2 regions of the Mesorhizobium sp. M0077 genome follow, and region 1 is predicted to be linked to the other one. Evidence: predicted binding sites of a transcription regulator. Region 1 holds the regulator's gene; the other holds the start of a gene.

Evidence for each region. Region 1 encodes PhoB, which activates phosphate uptake and scavenging genes when phosphate is short. Its sites were predicted from a motif close to TGTCATNNANCTGTCAT; they were not measured.
Region 2: olsB (l-ornithine N(alpha)-acyltransferase) is a predicted target of PhoB. The motif match lies at 5,877-5,893, and genes of this name have one in related genera.

What each region holds. Positions count from the first base shown of each region.
Region 1 covers NZ_JAMYUL010000007.1:75,116-84,555, reverse strand. Annotated here, with positions in the region: gene NKJ57_RS15935 (ATP-binding cassette domain-containing protein) at 1-4, opposite strand, end outside; gene NKJ57_RS15930 (sugar ABC transporter permease) at 17-1,333, opposite strand; gene xylF (D-xylose ABC transporter substrate-binding protein) at 1,478-2,518, opposite strand; gene NKJ57_RS15920 (ROK family protein) at 2,784-4,019, shown strand; gene phoB (phosphate regulon transcriptional regulator PhoB) at 4,050-4,739, opposite strand; gene phoU (phosphate signaling complex protein PhoU) at 4,756-5,460, opposite strand; gene pstB (phosphate ABC transporter ATP-binding protein PstB) at 5,501-6,325, opposite strand; gene pstA (phosphate ABC transporter permease PstA) at 6,343-7,659, opposite strand; gene pstC (phosphate ABC transporter permease subunit PstC) at 7,656-9,116, opposite strand; gene NKJ57_RS15890 (substrate-binding domain-containing protein) at 9,212-9,440, opposite strand, start outside.
Region 2 covers NZ_JAMYUL010000001.1:126,997-136,436, forward strand. Annotated here, with positions in the region: gene NKJ57_RS00575 (nitrite/sulfite reductase) at 1-137, shown strand, start outside; gene NKJ57_RS00580 (phosphoadenylyl-sulfate reductase) at 112-876, shown strand; gene NKJ57_RS00585 (DUF934 domain-containing protein) at 994-1,527, shown strand; gene NKJ57_RS00590 (fatty acid desaturase) at 1,847-2,869, opposite strand; gene NKJ57_RS00595 (hypothetical protein) at 2,954-3,154, opposite strand; gene grpE (nucleotide exchange factor GrpE) at 3,414-4,043, shown strand; gene NKJ57_RS00605 (trimeric intracellular cation channel family protein) at 4,170-4,802, shown strand; gene olsB (l-ornithine N(alpha)-acyltransferase) at 4,938-5,813, opposite strand; gene NKJ57_RS00615 (response regulator) at 6,090-8,378, opposite strand; gene acuI (acrylyl-CoA reductase (NADPH)) at 8,480-9,440, opposite strand, start outside.

The DNA of each region.
Region 1 (9,440 bases):
CCATAATCGTTCCTCCCTAGACGCGCTTGCGGTAGACGGTGTCGAGCCAGACGGCGATGACCAGGACAGCGCCAACGACAATGCTCTGCAGCGGCGAGTCGATGCCGAGCAGCACCATGCCGGATTGCAGCGACTGCATCAGTAGCGCGCCGAGCATGGCGCCCATCACCGTTCCGGCGCCGCCCGCGAGCGACGTGCCGCCGATGACAGCGGCCGCGATCACCAAAAGCTCGTCCAGTGTGCCCAGCGCATTGGTTGACGCATTGAGACGGGCCGACGAGATCGCCGCGCTGATTGCAGCCAGCACACCCATGATCATGAACACCTTCATGGTCACCCAGCGCGTGTTGATGCCGGCGAGTTCCGCTGCCTCCGGATTGCCCCCGATGGCGAAGACATAGCGGCCGAAACGCGTGCGCTTGGTGATGAACGTCATGATGATGCCGACAATCACCGCCATTAGCACCGGTATGGCGATGCCATGCGCGATGAACAGCCCGCCTTCGGGAACGGTGATGCCGTTCTGCTGTGCGTACTGGCGCACGATGCCGATCGGCCATGGATAGGAATTGGCGATCCACACGGCGCCGAGGATGGCCGCGCAAGTGACCACGCCAAGCAAGGTCTCGGCCCAGACGGGGCGCAGTGGAAAGCTGAAGCGCTTGCGCTGTGAGCGACCGTTGAGCAGCGCGAAGGCGACCGCCGCGCAGGCGACGATGCCGACGATCCAGCTGGCAGCGGCGCCAATCGAGCCGCGTGGTCCGCCGCCCATCAGCTGGAAGGTGGCGTCGAGTGGCGCGACCGTGCGCCCGCTGGTGATGAGCCATGCCATGCCACGCCAGACCAGCAGGCCACCAAGCGTCACGATGAAGGCCGGAACCTGCATATAGGCGATGATGAAGCCCTGGAACGCGCCGATCAGCAGACCAAGCACCACGCCGGCGGCAAGCGCGACGACCCAGAGCCAGGGGTTTCCAAGCTGGAAGCCGATGACGCGAATCAGGAATTCGGCCTGTGCCACGCCCATGATCATGCCGATCACGCCTTCGACGGAGCCCACCGAAAGGTCGATGTTGCGCATGACGATGACCAGTACCATGCCGGTCGCCATGATCGCGACCGAGGACGTCTGCACCGACAGGTTCCAAAGATTGCGCGGCGTCAGGAAAAGCCCACCCGACAGGATATGTATGCCGACCCAGATGACCAGCAGCGCGCCGACCATGCCGAGCATGCGCGTGTCGAGCTCGGTCGCTTTCAGGAACCGGGCGACCGCGCCGAGTTCAGACGCTCGTGCCGTATCGGCCTGCGGATTTGAGGTCGTGTCGGTCATGATGTCCTCCAGCGGCTTGCCGTCTGGCGCGGATGCCGGACCACAGCCTAGAAGTTTGCCGCCGATGGCGGAAACACACAATTCTCGTAGAGAAAACGCCGCGGCTTGACAGCCGCGGCGCCTCATTTATTCAAGTCGTCGAGATCAGTTGCAAGCCGCGACGCTGCCGGCGGCGACGCCTGTGCAGACTTCGTCCTTCTTGATCCAGCCGGCGTCGATGACGACGTTGAGGTTGTCCTTGGTGATCGCGACGGGGGTCAGGAACAGCGACTTGACGGTGTTGCCGCCAGGCGTGGTGAAGTCCTTGGCGCCGGCAATGTCGCCCGTCTTCTTGCCATCGGCAAGCTGCGAGGCGATCTCGGCGGCGTTCTTGCCGAGTTCGCGCGCGTCTTTCCACACCGACACCGTCTGCGTGCCGAGCGCGATGCGGTTCAGGGCGGCATGGTCGCCGTCCTGGCCCGAGACCGGAACCGTTCCGGCAAGGCCCTGCGCCGTCAGCGCGGCGACAACGCCGCCGGCGGTGCCGTCATTGGCCGCAACCACGGCATCGACCTTGTTGTCATTGGCGGTCAGGAACTGTTCCATGTTCTTCTGGGCGTTGGCCGGCAGCCAGCCATCGGTATAGGCCTCGCCGACATTCTTGATCTTGCCCGAGTCGATGGCTTCCTTGAGCACTTCCATCGAGCCCGAGAACAGGAAATCGGCATTCGGATCCGAGCCCGAGCCCTTGATGAAGACATAGTTGCCTTCGGGCTTCGCCTTGAACACTTCGCGGGCCTGCATGCGGCCGACTTCCTTGTTGTCGAAGGTCAGGTAGAAGACGTCCTTGTTCTCGATCAGGCGATCATAGCCGACGACCGGAATGCCTTCGTCCAGCGCCTTCTGCACCGCCGGGCCGATGGCCGAGGCGTCCTGCGCCAAGATGATCAGCGAGTTGGCGCCCTGCGAGATCAGGCTTTCGACGTCGGTCAGCTGCTTGCCGGGATTGGACTGCGCGTCGGCCGAAATGTACTTGTCGCCGGCAGCCTCGATCGCCGTTTTCATCGCCGCCTCGTCGGTCTTCCAGCGCTCTTCCTGGAAGTTCGACCACGACACGCCGATGACCTTGTCCTTCGCCTGCGCGACCGACATCAGCGCCAGCGACATGGCGACACCCGCCAGCATGGCGGCTGCAAATCTGTTCATCATAATCCTCCCTGCGCCGCGTGCGGCGCGACAAAACTGGCCCGAGGGCCGGCACACAGAGGCCCTATTTTTTCGAGCCTCGAAAAAATACTGGTTCAATGATAAGGCGCTGTCAACATCGATTCTGATGGATTCTGATGGCCTTGCCGAATTTTTTCGAGGTCCGCAATAAACAATGACAGGGCTGCCGGCGTCTGCCAATATTTGGCTGGTGCCGTCGAACGCCTTCACTATCATGAGGCGCGAGGAGGCCGGGAGGAAACAAATGTCGGTTGGAATCCGCCACGACGATCTGCGCCGTCGCAACCGTGCCATGGTGATTTCGGCCGTGCGCCGGGCCGGCCAGCCGTCGCGGACCGAGATTGCGGCGACCACCGGCCTCAGCCACTCGACCATATCGGCAATCTCGTCTGATCTGATTCAAGAAGGCGTCCTGATTGAAGGCAAACCTGGCGAGACAGGCGCACTGAAACGCGGCCGGCCGCAGGTCGGCCTTGGCCTCAACCCGGAAGCGGCGGCGGTGATGACCGTCGTGCTGTCGCTCAATTTCCTGTCCGTCACCGTCATCGACTATGCCGGCCACGTCGTCGCCGAGGAACAGCGCCGGCTGGACACGCTGACCAAGCCGCGCGACGAGCTGATTGGCGAATGCGTAGCAATCGTCCGGCGGCGGCTTGAGGATCCCGACCTCGATGTCCAGAGCATCGCCCGCATTGCCATGGGCATCCAGGGCATCACCGATTCGCAGGCGCGCGCCATGCTGTGGTCGCCAATCACGCCACTGACCGACATTGCCTTCGCCGACATGTTGGAAGTGGAATTCGGCATTCCGGCCACCATGGAGAACGACTGCAATATGATGGCGGTGGCGCTGCAATGGCGCCAGCCCGAGCGCTACCGCGACAACTTTATCGCCATCCTCTTGTCGCACGGCATCGGCATGGGACTGGTGCTGAAAGGCGAACTGTTCACCGGCACCCATTCCTCGGGCGGCGAGTTCGGCCACATGATCCACCGTCCGGGCGGCGCGCTCTGCCGCTGCGGGCGGCGCGGCTGCGTCGAGGCCTATGCCGGAAACTACGCCATCTGGCGCAGCGCCAAAATGATGGGCGAGGATGCCGAGCCGGTCGATATCGGCGACGCTGATATGCGCGCACTCGCCGCGCGCGCCCGCGAAACCGATGGCCCGGAGCGCGAAGCCTATCGCAGGGCCGGTGAGGCGCTCGGCTTCGGCCTCGGCAGCCTGTTTGCTCTGATCGATCCGGCACCCGTCGCCATGGTCGGCGTCAGCGCCGCCGCCTTCGACCTGATCGAACCGGCATTGCGCGAAGCGATCGCCCAGACCGCCGGCGGCCAGCACTCGAAATCGATCTCCTTCGACACCGAGCCCAACGAGCTGCCGCTGATCCGCGAAGGCTGCGCCATGCGCGCGCTCGGCTTCGTCGACCAGGAGATTTTCGCGCCGGGCATTCAGGCGAAATCCGGCAAGCATGTCGCCTGAATGGCCGGCAACGGCGCGACGCGCAGCATCCTAGTCTTCCCTAATAGCGTAGCCGGCGCCGCGAATGGTACGGATGACATCCGGCATGCGGCCGTTGTTGACGGCCTTGCGCAGCCGCCCGACATGCACGTCGACGGTTCGCTCGTCTATATAGATCGTCTCGCCCCAGACATTGTCGAGCAGTTGGCTGCGCGAGAACACGCGGCCGGGATGGCGCATCATGAATTCGAGCAGCCGGAACTCGGTCGGTCCGAGCCTGATCTCGCTCTTCTTGCGGTAGACCCGGTGCGATTCTCGATCGAGCACGATGTCGCCGACCTTGAGCACGCTCGACAGCACTTCCGGCTTGGCGCGGCGCAGCAGCGCTTTCACGCGCGCCATGAACTCCGGCGTCGAGAATGGCTTGACCAGATAGTCGTCGGCACCGGTGGACAGGCCGCGCACGCGGTCGCTTTCCTCACCGCGCGCGGTCAGCATGATGATCGGCAGCCGCTCGGTTTCGGGCCGCACTCTAAGCCGCCGGCAGAGCTCGATGCCGGAAACAGCCGGCACCATCCAGTCGAGCACCAGGAGATCGGGCACGTTTTCCTGCAGGCGGATCTCGGCCTCGTCGCCGCGTGTCACCACCTCGACCTGATAGCCTTCGGATTCGAGGTTGTAGCGGAGGAGCACGCCTAGTGGCTCCTCGTCCTCCACGACCATGATGCGTGGCGCGATCATAGGCAGTTCACCCTCATCAGGCCGGCGTGGCCATCGCCGTCTCGTCCTGCTTCGGACGATTGGCGGGCAATTGCTGGCCGGTCAGCACATAATACGCATTTTCGGCGATGTTGGTGACATGATCGCCGATGCGCTCAAGATTCTTGGCGCAGAACAAGAGATGCGTGCAGGCGGTGATGTTGCGAGGGTCTTCCATCATGTAGGTCAAGAGCTCACGAAACACGGACGTGTATTTGACGTCGATGCGCTCGTCGTCATTCCTGAGTTTTGCAAGAGCTGCCGCATCGGTGGCGGCATATTCCTCGACGACGCCTTGCACCTGGATCAGCACCAGTTGCGCCATGGCATCGATGGAGTGCGAGAGGTCGCGCGGCGTGACGCTCAAGCCCACGGTGCCGACGCGTTTGGCGATGTTCTTGGCGAGATCGCCGATGCGCTCGAGGTCGCCGGCCATGCGGATCGAGCCGACCACGGCGCGCAGATCGTTGGCCATCGGCTGGCGCTTGGCGATCAGCGTGATGGCGCGGTCGTCCAGTTCGCGCTGGCGCGCATCCATGATGGCGTCGTCGGAAACGACACGCTGTGCCAGCGCATTGTCCGAATTGAGCAGCGCCCTGGTCGAGCCGCTGACCATCGAGCCTGCCAGATCGCCCATGTCGCGGATCAGCTTGCTGATCTGCCCGAGCTCTTCATCGAAGGAGGCGACGGTATGCTCACCCATGATCTTGGTCCTCGTGCCTGAAATTCACCCGCCGGAAGGTTCAGCCGAAGCGGCCGGTAATGTAATCTTGGGTGCGCTTGTCGTCGGGGTTGGTGAACATCTTGTCGGTTGCGCCCTCCTCGACGAGATAGCCGAGATGGAACATCGCCGTGCGCTGCGACACGCGCGCCGCCTGCTGCATCGAATGGGTGACGATGACGATCGTGTAGTTCTGGCGCAGTTCGTCGATCAGCTCCTCGACACGGGCGGTGGCGATCGGATCAAGCGCCGAGCAGGGCTCATCCATCAGGATCACTTCCGGCGACACGGCGATGGCGCGCGCGATGCACAGGCGCTGCTGCTGGCCGCCGGACAGGCCGGTGCCGGGCTCCTGCAGGCGGTCCTTGACCTCGTTCCAGATCGCCGCCTTCTTCAGGCTCTGCTCGACGATCTGGTCCATGTCGGACTTGCGCTTGGCCAGCCCATGGATGCGCGGGCCGTAGGCGACGTTCTCGTAGATCGACTTCGGGAACGGATTGGGTTTCTGGAACACCATGCCGACGCGTGCGCGCAGTTCGACGACATCGATGTTCTTGTCGTAGATGTCGTCTTCATCGAGCGTGATCTTGCCGGTCACCCGCGCCGAATCGATGGTGTCGTTCATGCGGTTGAGGCAGCGCAGGAAGGTCGACTTGCCGCAGCCGGACGGGCCGATCAGCGCCGTCACCTGGTTCTGGCGGACGTCGAGATTGACGTCGAACAACGCCTGCTTCTCGCCGTAGAAGACGCCGACCTTGTCGCCGCGCATCTTGATGACTTCGTTCGACTTGGCGTTCATTTTGTCGCCCACTGCATTCTCAAGGGACTGTTCGGTCATGATGTTCATACCAAATTGCCTTTTTTCTACCAGCGCCGCTCAAAGCGGCGCCGGAGCACGATCGCGGTGATGTTCATGGCCATGAGGAAGACGAGCAGGATGATGATGGCGCCGGACATGCGCTCGACAAAAGCGCGCTCAGCCTCGTTTGCCCACATATAGATCTGAACCGGCAGCGCGGTCGCCGGATCGAAAGGCGTCGTCGGATAATCGGCGACGAAAGCGACCATGCCGATCAAGAGCAGCGGTGCTGTCTCGCCGAGCGCACGCGCCAGGCCGATGATGGTGCCGGTAAGGATTCCTGGGGCGGCAAGCGGCAGGATGTGATGGAACACCATCTGCATCTTGGAGGCGCCGAGACCTAGGGCCGCCGAGCGGATCGACGGCGGCACTGCGGCGAGGGCGGCGCGCGTGGCGATGATTATGGTCGGCAATGTCATCAAGGTCAGCACCAGGCCGCCGACGAAGGAAGCCGAGCGCGGCATGCCGAGGAAGTTGATGAACACGGCAAGGCCAAGCAGACCGAAGACGATCGACGGCACCGCCGCGAGATTGTTGATGTTGACTTCGATCAGGTCCGTAAAGCGGTTCTTCTTGGCGAACTCCTCCAGATAGATGGAGGCGGCGACGCCGATCGGCAGCGCCAGCAACAGCACGATCACCATCATGTAGAACGAGCCGATGATCGCTACGCCCATGCCCGACGTTTCGGGCCGGCTGGAGGCGCCATAGGTGAACAGGCCGGTGTTGAAATGCTCGGCCATCACACCGTCGGCTTTAAGCTTGTTCATCCAGTCGATCTGCTGGTTGGACACCTTGCGGCGCGCTTCATCGACGCCGAGGTCGATCTGGCCCTTGAAGGCCGAGTCGAGGTTCGCGGCAGCCAGGATGTCGACGTCACGCGTCCTGCCGATCACCGACGGATCGGCGGAGACGATGTCGCGCAGCTGGACGCGGGCGCCTTCCGACAGGAAGCCCTTGAGCTTCAGCATCATCGGCTTGTTGGCCGGATCGATGCCGAGCTTGGCCACCAGCGCGTTTTCGGCGAGCTTGGGATAGTTCGCCTTGATCAGCACGGTAGGGTCGGTGGCGCGCTTGCCGGAGGGATCGATCACCTTCTCGTCGAAGGTGACCGGCAGCGTCACCGTCGTCTGCCAGAAGGCGGTGTAGCCTTTCGAGACGATGGTGATCAACATGATGGCCAGGAACGCCAGGCCCACCGAGATCGCAATCACGCCATAGATGCGGAACCGGCGTTCGGCGGCATAGCGCGCCTTCAGCCCGATGTCGCGGCGCGGACGCGCGACGGCACCCGCCATCGTGTCCAGGGGGATGTCGGTCATTCGTACTGCTCCCGGTACTTGCGCACGATGTAGAGGGCGACGATGTTCATCACCAGCGTCAGCGCGAACAGCGTCAGGCCGAGCGCGAAGGCGACCAGCGTCTGCGGCGAGTTGAACTCGAGATCGCCGGTCAGCTGGTTGACAATCTTGACGGTGATGGTCGTCATCGCCTCGAACGGATTGGCCGTCAGATTGGCGGCGACGCCCGCCGCCAGCACGACGATCATCGTCTCGCCGATGGCGCGCGACGCCGTCAACAGGATGGCGCCGACGATGCCGGGCAGTGCCGCCGGCAGGATCACCCGCTTGATCGTCTCGGAGCGCGTGGCGCCGAGGCCGAGCGAGCCGTCACGCATTGCGCGCGGCACCGCGGTGATGATGTCGTCGGACAAAGAGGACACGACCGGGATCAGCATGACGCCCATCACCAGACCGGCGGTGAAGATGCTCTGGCCCTGGATGAAGGGCGAGCCGCCGGTGAGTGCCGCCGACAGGTCGCGCAAGAACGGTCCGAGCGTGACAACGGCGAAGATGCCGTAGACGATGGTCGGAATGCCGGCCAGCAGTTCCAACGCCGGCTTGACCACCGAGCGCACACCGCGCGAGGCATATTCGGACATGTAGACCGCCGACATCAGCCCGACCGGCACTGCCACCAGAAGGGCGACGGCGGCGATGTAGAGCGTGCCGGCAAGAAGCGGGATCAGGCCGAACTGACCCTGGCTGCCGCCGGAACCGGCGGCGGCGAAACGCGGATCCCACACCGTGCCGAAGAAGAAGCTCATCGGCGACACGCTCTCGAAGAAGGTGATGGTCTGGAACAGCATCGACAGCACGATGCCGACCGTGGTCAGGATGGCGATGGTCGAGGCCGCAAGCAGCCCCCACAGCATCAGCTTCTCGACGTTGTTGCGCGCCCTGGCGCGCGGCGCGATCTGCCTCAGCGCATAGAAGGCGCCGGCGACCGACAGCGCGAAGGTCAGCACGGCGCTGAACAGGCCGAGCCGGTCCTGGACCTGGTTCGCCTCGACCGCGATCGGGATCATATAGTCCTGGGTGTCGCTGGCCAGTGCCACGCCCTTGGCGGCGAGCAGCGGCTGCAATTCGGCGAAAGTAGCGGGAAGTGCGGTATCGCCATCGAGCCGGCGCAGGCCCTTGGCCAGGCTCTTCACCAGGCTGGCGTCGAGCGCTTCGCTGGCCACCTTTGTGTCGGCGGTGCGCTCGGGCAAAGCGGCATGGATATGCCGGTCGAGATAGAAGGAAGAGCCGATATCCCAGACGGCGAGCAAAAGGACGGCAGGCAGGACCGCGAGCAGAAAGGCCCACCAGCCATGATAATGCGCGCGCGAATGCGGCTTGACCTTGCCGGTATCCTGCGCCGCGGCGCGCTGGCGGCCGACCACAAAAGCGACCACGCCTATGGCGATGACTATGGCGAGTACGAGCAAGGACGACATAACCCACCCCAGGGAAAATTCAGATCGCCGCAGCCGTTGCGGCAAGCGGCGAAGTCAGGGCGCGGAGTTCATCCGCGCCCTGATCCGTCCGTTGATTACATTGTCTTTCCGGCGGCGAAGGCGTCGCGCTGGCCCTGACGTTCGGCGTCGGGAGCGGAAACCAGGCCGTACTGGGCGAGCGGGCTTTCCGGGCCGATCATCTGGTCATCAAGGAAGAACTCGACATATTCCTTGAGGCCGGGAACGACGCCCAGATGCGCCTTCTTGACGTAGAAGAACAACGGCCGCGACACGGGGTACGTGCCATCGGCGATGGTCTGCGTC
Region 2 (9,440 bases), on a different contig from region 1:
ACGCCATCGAGCAGATCGTCGACACCTATCTCGGCCTTCGGCTCGGTCCCAGTGAACGTTTTATCGACGCCTACCGCCGTGTCGGTCCCGCGCCGTTCAAGGAGGCGCTCTATGCTGGCGAAACCAAGGCCGCTTGACCGCATCGTCGACGTCGACGACAGCATCGCCGCCAAAGCGGCGGGCTTCGACGCGCTGTATGGACATCTGAGCCCGCTCGACATCATCGAACGCGCGGCGAGCGAATTGTTTCATGACGAGATCGCCGCCGTGTCGTCCTTCGGCGCGGATTCCGCCGTCCTGCTGCATATGATCGCCAAGGTCGACCGCACGCTGCCGGTCATCTTCCTGGACACCGGCAAGCATTTCGGAGAGACGCTGGGCTATCGCGATGCGCTGGTCGCCGATTTCGGGCTGACCAACATCAGGGTGATCAAGCCCGAAGACGCGGCGCTCGAGCGGGTCGATCCGACCGGCAATCTGCACCAGAGCAATACCGATGCCTGCTGCGACGTGCGCAAGGTCGAGCCGCTGGCGCGCGGCGTCGCCCCCTTCCGCGCCTGGCTGACCGGCCGGAAGCGCTTCCAGGCGGCGACGCGAGCCGCGCTGCCGGTGTTCGAGGCGGTCGGCCCGCGCGTACGCGTCAATCCGCTGGCGCACTGGACGACATCCGACCAGGCTGACTACATGCGCGCGCATGCGCTGCGCGAAAATCCGCTGGTTGCGTACGGCTATCTGTCGATCGGCTGCTTCCCATGCACGCAGCCGGTGCAGCCGGGCGAGGATGCGCGAAGCGGACGCTGGGCCGGTCATGCCAAGACCGAGTGCGGCATCCATCTGTCGGGACTGGAAGTATCGCTGACCGACGCATCCCTTTAAGCTATGGTGATATTCAGGTGAGGCTGGCCTGCAACGGCGGCTTCCGCTCGGAGGCCGCCGGTTTCGTGTGGACCGGCTTTCGCGGACTTTCGATTTTTAGGGCTTTAGGAATTTTCTATGACTGAACAGACCACAGCGGAGACCCGCCTCTGGACCCGGACGGGGTTTCGCGAAGACGAGTGGACACATGCCGAAAGTGCGGATGCACTGGCGGGCAATGGCCGCTTCATCCTGCCGTTGCAGGCATTTCTCGGCCTTGATGCCGAGGTGCGGCGCTCGGCCAAGGAGCGGCTGGGCGTCGCATTGCTGCCGGGCGACCAGCTGGAAAAGATCGTGGATCTGCTCGACCAGCTGTCGCTGGTGGCGCTGGCCTTTCCGGCCTTCAGCGACGGCCGCTCGTTTTCCAAGGGCGAATTGCTGCGCAGCCGCTACGATTTCGAGGGCGCGGTCCGCGCCACGGGCCAGGTGCTCGTCGACCAGCTGCCGCATATGCTGCGCCTCGGCTTCGACGAGTTCGAGATCTCCAACCCGGTTCTGCTGAAGCGCCTCGAAGAAGGCCGCACAGGCGGGCTGGGCCTTTACTATCAGCCGACCGAAGCGTCGGAGCCGAAGGGGCCGAAATACTCCTGGCGGCGCGTTCGCAACAGCTGACGCGACGGTAATTCCGCCTGTCTTTACAAAGACTGTGATCGGGCCTTCTCCTGGCTGTCCGGACGGAAATATCCGCCGGGCGCGAGGGAGGAATCGGCGCTCATCGGCGGCAACACCAATGCACCGTCCATCATGATCGCCGAAAAGGCGCCTGACATGATCAGGGCTGCAAGGTCTGGATGCGCGAGGAGCGCAAGGCTGCCTGAGCCGGTTTTTGGGAGATGCCGCCGCGCCTTCGGTGCGGCGGTTTTTTTCTTTGTCTTACGGAATTCCCAAGCGAAAGCCCGGAAAACCGCCTCACACTTTGCTGGAATTGCTTTTAGGCCAAGGCCCGCGCTTCGCGAAACGAGACCAGCTTGCGGCGGTTCTCGTCCCACAACGCAAGCTTGACGCAGCGCAGGCTGTCGAGGAGCGTGACGCGGCCGATGCCGCGCAGTTCGGGATAGTCGCGCAGCACTTCCTGCAGCCGGTAGCCCGGCACCTTGGCCGAGAGATGGTGCACGTGATGGACGCCGATATTGCCGGTGAACCAGTTCAGCACCGGCGGCAAATCATAATAGGACGAGCCGTGCAGGGCGGCACGCTGGAATTCCCACTCTTCGTCCTTCGCCCATTCCGTCTCCTCGAACTGGTGCTGGACGTAGAACAGCCAGATTCCGGCCGATCCGGCCAGGATCACGATCGGCAAATGGACGATCAGGAAAGCGCCGGGGCCGACCAGCCAGATAAGCAGCGCTGCCGCGACCGCGATGCCGAGATTGGTGGTCATCGACGACACCCAGGGCGTCAGGCCGCCGCGCATCATGCCGACCGGCAGCCTCTGCTCGAAGATGAACAGCCAGATCGGGCCAAGGCCGAACATCACCAGGGGATGGCGGTAGAGACGATAGGCAAGGCGTCCCCGCCAAGACAGCTGCCGGTATTCAGCAACCGTCAACGTCCTGATATCGCCCATGCCGCGCTCGTCAAGATTGCCGGCGCTGGCGTGATGGGTGGCGTGCGCGCGCCGCCAGCAATCGTAAGGGGTCAGCGTCAGCACGCCGAGCGCGCGGCCGATCCAGTCGTCGGCAGTGCGGTTGGCGAAGAAGGAGCCGTGGCCGCAATCGTGCTGGATCATGAAGATCCGCACCAGAAAACCGGCGGCGGGAAGGATCAGGATCAAGCCCCACCAGTGGCCATAGGAATAGGCTGCCGAAGACAGCGCCCACAGCGTAACGAAAGGAATAAGGGTGATGGCGAGTTCAAGAGTGCTGCGTCGCCGGTCGGGCTTCTTGTAGCGCGCCAGGATCTTCAACCAGGCGCGCTTGCTGTTGGCGGCCGTCTCGGGGGAAATCATGTTCATCAGGAAGCATAGGCGGGGCGTCCCGCTGCCGCAAGGAAAAGCTCACGCAAAATTACTGCGCGTAATTGTCGCGCGATAGCATCGCTATTGACGGCGTTGGCCGCCGGCCATGCTGGCTTCTATGCCGTCCAGCCGGTCGAGCAGATCCCGGAAACGGGCGGGAATGTCGGCCTCGGTGCGGAAGGCCGGCAAGGTGCGCAAGAAGCGCGTCGTCGCCTCGGTGCCGAACTGGCGCCTGATGTCGGCGGCGAGCTCTTCGCTTCTGTTGCCAGTATTGCGGTCCATTGTCTCAAATCCTGTGTCGGTTTCAAAACTCCTCCAAGCTTTGAATGGTTCCCCATAGCGGGGTGTTGGCAAGCAAAGGCTGCCGTTACGGTAAAGTTTGAATTAATTTTGAACGTCCTTGCGCCCCGCACCAAGTCCGACGGGCAGCCCGCAACATTGCCTGCTGTGGGGCGTCCTCCTGGGCTTGCCCCTTGATTTTTGGCCGCCAAACCTCGATATCGGGCGCAAATCCAAACCATTCGAATGACGGGAAATGGCGATGAGCGACCAGACAAAAGACGAACGCGCGCCCGAGGATATCGAAACGGCCGAGGCCGAGCGCACGCAAGGCGGCATCGACGGCGACTATGAAGCGCTGGTGCGGCTGCTGAAGGAAAACGAGGAGCTGAAGGACCGCGCGCTGCGCGTCGCAGCCGAGATGGAGAATCTGCGCCGCCGCACCGCCCGCGACGTGCATGATGCGCGCGCCTATGCGGTGGCCAATTTCGCCCGCGACATGCTGTCGGTGTCGGACAATCTGCGCCGCGCGCTCGATGCTATCCCCGCCGAGGCGAAAGCGGCCGGAGATGCCGGCTTCAAGGCGCTGATCGACGGCGTCGAGATCACCGAGCGCGCCATGCTGTCGACGCTGGAACGGCATGGGGTGAAGAAGCTCGAACCGGAAGGTGAGAAGTTCGACCCGAATTTCCACCAGGCGATGTTCGAAGTGCCCAATCCCGATGTGCCGGCCAACACCGTCGTCCAGGTCGTGCAGCCGGGCTATTCGATCGGCGAGCGCGTGCTGCGGCCGGCCATGGTCGGGGTCGCCAAGGGCGGCCCCAAGATCGCGGCCACCGAAGCGCCGGTCGAGCCGGGGCCGGTGAACGAGCAGGCCGAGAAGGATGCGTGAGTAGGGTAGGCAGTAGGGAATAGGGAATAGGGAATAGGGAATAGGGAATAGGGGCAGGCGTATCAATCGCGCGGCTTCGTGTTATTCATACTTTCCCTAATTCCCAATCCCTACTACCTCATGTCCCTGACACCCATCGACCTCCTCGACTATGCCGGCGTCGCCGTCTTTGCCGCGACCGGGGCGTTGGCGGCTTCGCGCAAGCAGCTCGACATTATCGGCTTCCTGTTTCTGGCCAGCGTCACCGGCATTGGCGGCGGCACGCTTCGCGACGTCATCCTCAACCTGCCCGTCTTTTGGGTCGCCAACTCCGGCTATGTGCTGGTTTGCGCGGCGGTTGCGGTGCTGGTCTTCTTCATCGCCCACCGCGTCGAATCCCGCTGGAAATGGCTGCTCTGGCTCGACGCCATCGGATTGGCGGCCTTTTCCGTAATGGGCGCGGCCAAGGGGCTGGCCATCACCGGCTCGCCGGTCGTCTCCGTTGTTATGGGCGTGTTGACCGCCACATTTGGCGGCATCCTGCGCGATCTGCTGGCCGGCGAGCCATCGGTGCTGCTCAGGCCCGAAATCTACGTCACCGCCGCACTCGCGGGCGCCGGCCTCTACACACTTGGCGATCTTGCCGGCCTGCCGCCGCTCGCCTCGGATATCGCCGGCTTCGTCGCGGCTTTCCTGGTGCGCGGCGGCGCGCTGAAATTCGGCTGGACCTTTCCGTCCTACAAGAGCCGCCCGGGACGGCGACCGGAGGATATTCCGTAGGGAGAGGGATTAGGGAATAGGGAATAGGGAATAGGGAATAGGGAATAGGGAATAGGGAATAGGGAATAGGGAATAGGGAATAGTCGGTAGTCAGCAATTCGCGGCAGCCTTCACTACTGCCTACTGCCTACTGCCTCACGCCGCAAAGCGCTGCGCTTCCCCGCCATAATAGTTGACGTAGCGGGCGCCGATTTCCTTGACCGGCATCACCACGAACACATCGACGGTGGAGAACTCACGGTCGATGACGCAGCCGTCGCCGATGCGGGCGCCGACGCGCAGATAGCCCTTGACCAGCGGCGGCATGGCCGCGATCGCCGCCTTGGCGTTGACCGCCTCGATCGGCATCAGATCCATCGAGCAATAGCGGCCGGAGACCGCCCGCACATCCCAGGCGGAGTTGGTCCGGCAGTGATGGGCAAGGTAGGTGAGCGCCTCGGCATGCGCAGCCGGCACCGTGCCAGGGAACGAGGCACAACCGGTCATCACGCCGATCTCATAGTGGTTGATGTAGGCCCAGATGCCTTGCCACAGCGCCTCAATGGTGCGCTTCGAGCGGTATTCCGGCAGCACGCAGGAGCGGCCGAGCTCAAGGAAGCGCTGGCCGGGATGGCGGGCGATCAGCTTGGTCAGTTCGAACTCGCCTTCGGAATAGAAGCCGCCGGCGGTCGCCGCAATCTCTTGCCGCAGCAGGCGGTAAGTGCCGACGATGCGGCGATGCTCGGGGCCGGAGATCGAGGTGTCAAGCACCAGGAGATGGTCGCACAGCGGGTCGAAGCGGTCGGCGTCGCGCCGGTCCTGCGCCTGGAACAGGTCCTTCCTGGCGCCAAGCTCGTCATAAAACACCCGGTAGCGCACTTCCTGCGCGGCGGCGATCTCGGCCTCATTGCGGGCAAGCCGCACTTCGAGATTGCCGATACGGCCCAGCGGTGCGCCTGTTGCGACGGCATCGGCGTTCCGCGCGGCGAGCAAAGCGCCGCCTGCGCTGGGCCGAGTGTCACATTCCGGCATAACTGTATGCACGAGTGATTCTCCTTCGAGCCATCCCTCTTGGCACGGGGATACGGTGTAGGTGCAACAGGATTGTGACAGTACCGTGATACGGCGCGACGGGCAATACTTCGTCGGCTGGCGAAAACCCTCATTCGGCTACCTACGTGACGCGAGGATTGCGCCAGCGTCACCTTGAAGCGCGTCGCGCTGGGACGATTCACGCGACGCGCTTCAAGTCTTTGTTTTGTGCATGTCGTCTTCTCAAAACCGGGGCCATTTTCGAGCGACATGAATTCAGGCGGCCACCTGGCCCTCGACGGCATGGACCAGCGCGTCGGGATCGAGCGGCTTGGTGACAAAGCCGCTGGCGCCATGGGCGAGCACGGTGTGGCGGGTCTTTTCCTGGCTGTCGGCCGAAAGCACCATGATCGGAACCGGCGGCACAGCCATTTCCTCCTCGTGGCGGCGGATGGCGGCGATCGCGTCCAGCCCGTCCATGACCGGCATGTGCAAATCCATCAGCACCACATCGAAGCGATTTTTCAGCCCGGCTTCGGTCACCGCCTCGACCGCGGCCTTGCCATTGCCGACCACTTTCACGCGATGTCCCGCCTTCAAAAGCGTGGCGCGGGCAAGCATGGCGTTGATGTCGTTGTCTTCGGCGATCAGCACCGACAAACCTTGCTGGCGCCCGCCATGGGCACGAAGCGAGGACGCGCCGGTCTTTTCCGGCTTGGGCGGCGGCAAGGCAGGGGCATGACTGGTCAGCAGCACGCGCAGCAGGGTTTCGCCGCGCACCGGCCTCGCCAAGAAGGTGGCGTAGCCGCTGGTGCGGAATTCGCCGAGCATGCCGCGGTCCGTCGGCGCGATCAGCGTGATCGCCTCGCAATCGGTAAAGCCACTCTGGCGCAGGCGCTTGAGCAGTCTGCCGTCGCCGTCCTCCAGGGCCGCGTCGATCAACAGCACATCGCAATGTTCGGCGAAGGGCGTCGCCTGGGAAGCGGTTGCGGCGACGTCGACGGCGCCGCCATGGGCGCGGATGGTGCGGGCGATGGCGTCGGCCTCGACGGCGTTCTTCGACACGATCACGGCGCGCCGGCCGGCCAGGATGTTCTGCCGGTTCTGCGGTGCCTCGGTTGCTCCTGCGGCCGGGATATCGAAGACGAATTCCGATCCCTCGCCAAGCCGGCTCGACACCGAAATGGCACCGCCCATGGCGGCGACCAGGCGCCTCGATATGGCCAGACCGAGGCCGGCGCCGCCATGGGTGCGGGTCGAGGTGCCGTCGGACTGTTCGAACTCCTCGAAGATGCGCTCCATATCCTCTTCGCGCAGGCCAGGGCCGGTGTCGGCGACGGTGAAGCAGATGCGGTCGCTGGTCTCGGTGCGGGCCCGTGCAACCGAAACCAGCACGCCGCCGGTGTCGGTGAACTTGATCGCATTGCCGATCAGGTTGAGCAGCACCTGCCTGACCCTGCCGGGATCGGCCATGATCATCTGTGGCACGTCGGGCTCGACATGACAGCCGAGGCCGATGTTCTTGGCGAAGGCTTTCGCCGCCATCAGTTCGATGATGTTGTCGGCGATTTCGCGCAGCGATGTCGGCTGCGGCTCCGGGTCGAAACGGCCGGCCTCTATCTTGGAATAGTCGAGCAAATCCTCGATGAGCGCCAAAAGGGCGCTGGCCGAGGTCGAGACAGCGCCGACATAGGTGCGCTGCTCGGGCGACAGATTGGTGTCAGCCAGAAGCTTGGCCATGCCCATGATGCCGTTCATCGGCGTGCGGATCTCATGGCTGACGGTGGCGAGGAAGCGCGACTTGGCCTGGCTGGCATATTCGGCGCGCTCACGCGCGGTGATCAACGAGGATTCGGCGCGCTTGCGGGCGGTGATGTCACGGGCAATCGCCCGGTGCGAGACGGCGCCGCTATCCTTGTCGCGCACCGACAGTTCGATCCATGAGAACCAGCGCGGACCGTTCGGGGTACGTATGGAGACGTCGGTGGAACTCAGGCATTCATGATCGGAAAAGGCGGCGTCGGGAACGATACCGACATCGATGCCGAGGTCGGCCAGAGTCCTGCCGGCAAGGTCGCGCTGATCGGTTCCGACGAGGCCGGCGAAAACCATGTTCGCATAGACGATGTGGCCGTCGCGGTCGCGGTGGACGACGAGATCGCCGAGCGCATCGATCAGCCCGCGAAAACGCTCCTCGCTCTCCTGCATCTCCCACATGCGGTCGGCCAGCGTCTCGATCTCGGCGCGGCTGCGCGCGGCGGTTTCGTCGAGCAAGGCCGTCGCGCGGTGGACGGTGCGGCGGTTGCGCAGGTGCATGGCGACGCCGGCAAGGCCGGTCGCCAGCAGACCGAACGTGATGAAGATCGGCGCGCCGGTGAGGTGAGACAGGCCCGCCAGCACGACGCTGGCGACGACCGTCAGGAACAGCAGGCCCTCGTGCGTGGCGCGCGGAAAATCCGGCGCCAGCGGCGGCGCAGCAACATGCTGCCGCTTGGGCGTCGCCGGGTTCGGCCCGTCGATGCTTTCGGCGCGGCTCTTCTCTTTCCTGGCGGACTCCGCGATCATGCGGAAATCCTTGCCAGATAGAGATTATGGAAAAGCGCGGCGGATCGTTCGAATTTTAGCGGTCATGCATTTTTGCCGCCCGTTCTGGCGGCTTCGGGGCCTCACATATCCACGACCATGCGCCCCCTGATCTTGCCCTCGACGATGTCGTGGGCGGCGGCGATGATGTCGTCGAAGCCGATGGTCGTCGACAGGCCGGCGAGCTTTTGCAGATCGAGATCGCTGCCGATGCGGCGCCAGGCTTCGAGGCGCACGGCCTTGGGCGCCATCACCGAATCGATGCCGAGCAGCGAGACGCCGCGCAGGATGAACGGGGCGACGCTCGACGGCAGATCCATGCCACCCGCCAGGCCGCAGGCGGCGACCGCGCCGCCATAGGCGGTCATCGACAGCACATTGGCCAGCGTGTGGCTGCCGACGGCATCGATGCCGCCGGCCCAGCGCTCCTTGGCCAGCGGCTTGGCCGGCTGGGAGAGTTCCTCGCGCGAAATCACTTCGGCGGCACCGAGGTCGATCAGATAGGAGCTTTCGGCGTTGCGGCCGGTCGAGGCGATGACGTGATAGCCAAGGCTGGACAGGATCGAGACCGCGACCGACCCAACGCCGCCGGCTGCACCCGTCACCACCACCGGGCCGCGATCCGGCAGGATGCCGTGCCGCTCCAGCGCCATGACGCTGAGCATGGCCGTATAGCCGGCGGTGCCGACCGCCATCGCATCGTGCGCGCTGATGCCGTCGGGCAACGGCACCAGCCAGTCGCCGTTGACGCGGGCGCGCCCGGCATAGGCGCCGAAATGCGTCTCGCCGACGCCCCAGCCATTGAGGATGACCTTGTCGCCCTTGCGCCAGTCGGCATGCGATGAGGAGAGGACGGTTCCGGCGAAATCAATGCCCGGCACCAGCGGCCAGCGGCGGATCACTGGCGCTTTCCCAGTGATGGCCAGCCCGTCCTTGTAGTTGACCGTCGTCGCCTCGACCGCGACAGTTACGTCGCCTTCCATCAGATCGGCTTCGCTGAAATCGACGATCTCGACCGATTGCTTCTTTTCGGCGTCGCGCGAA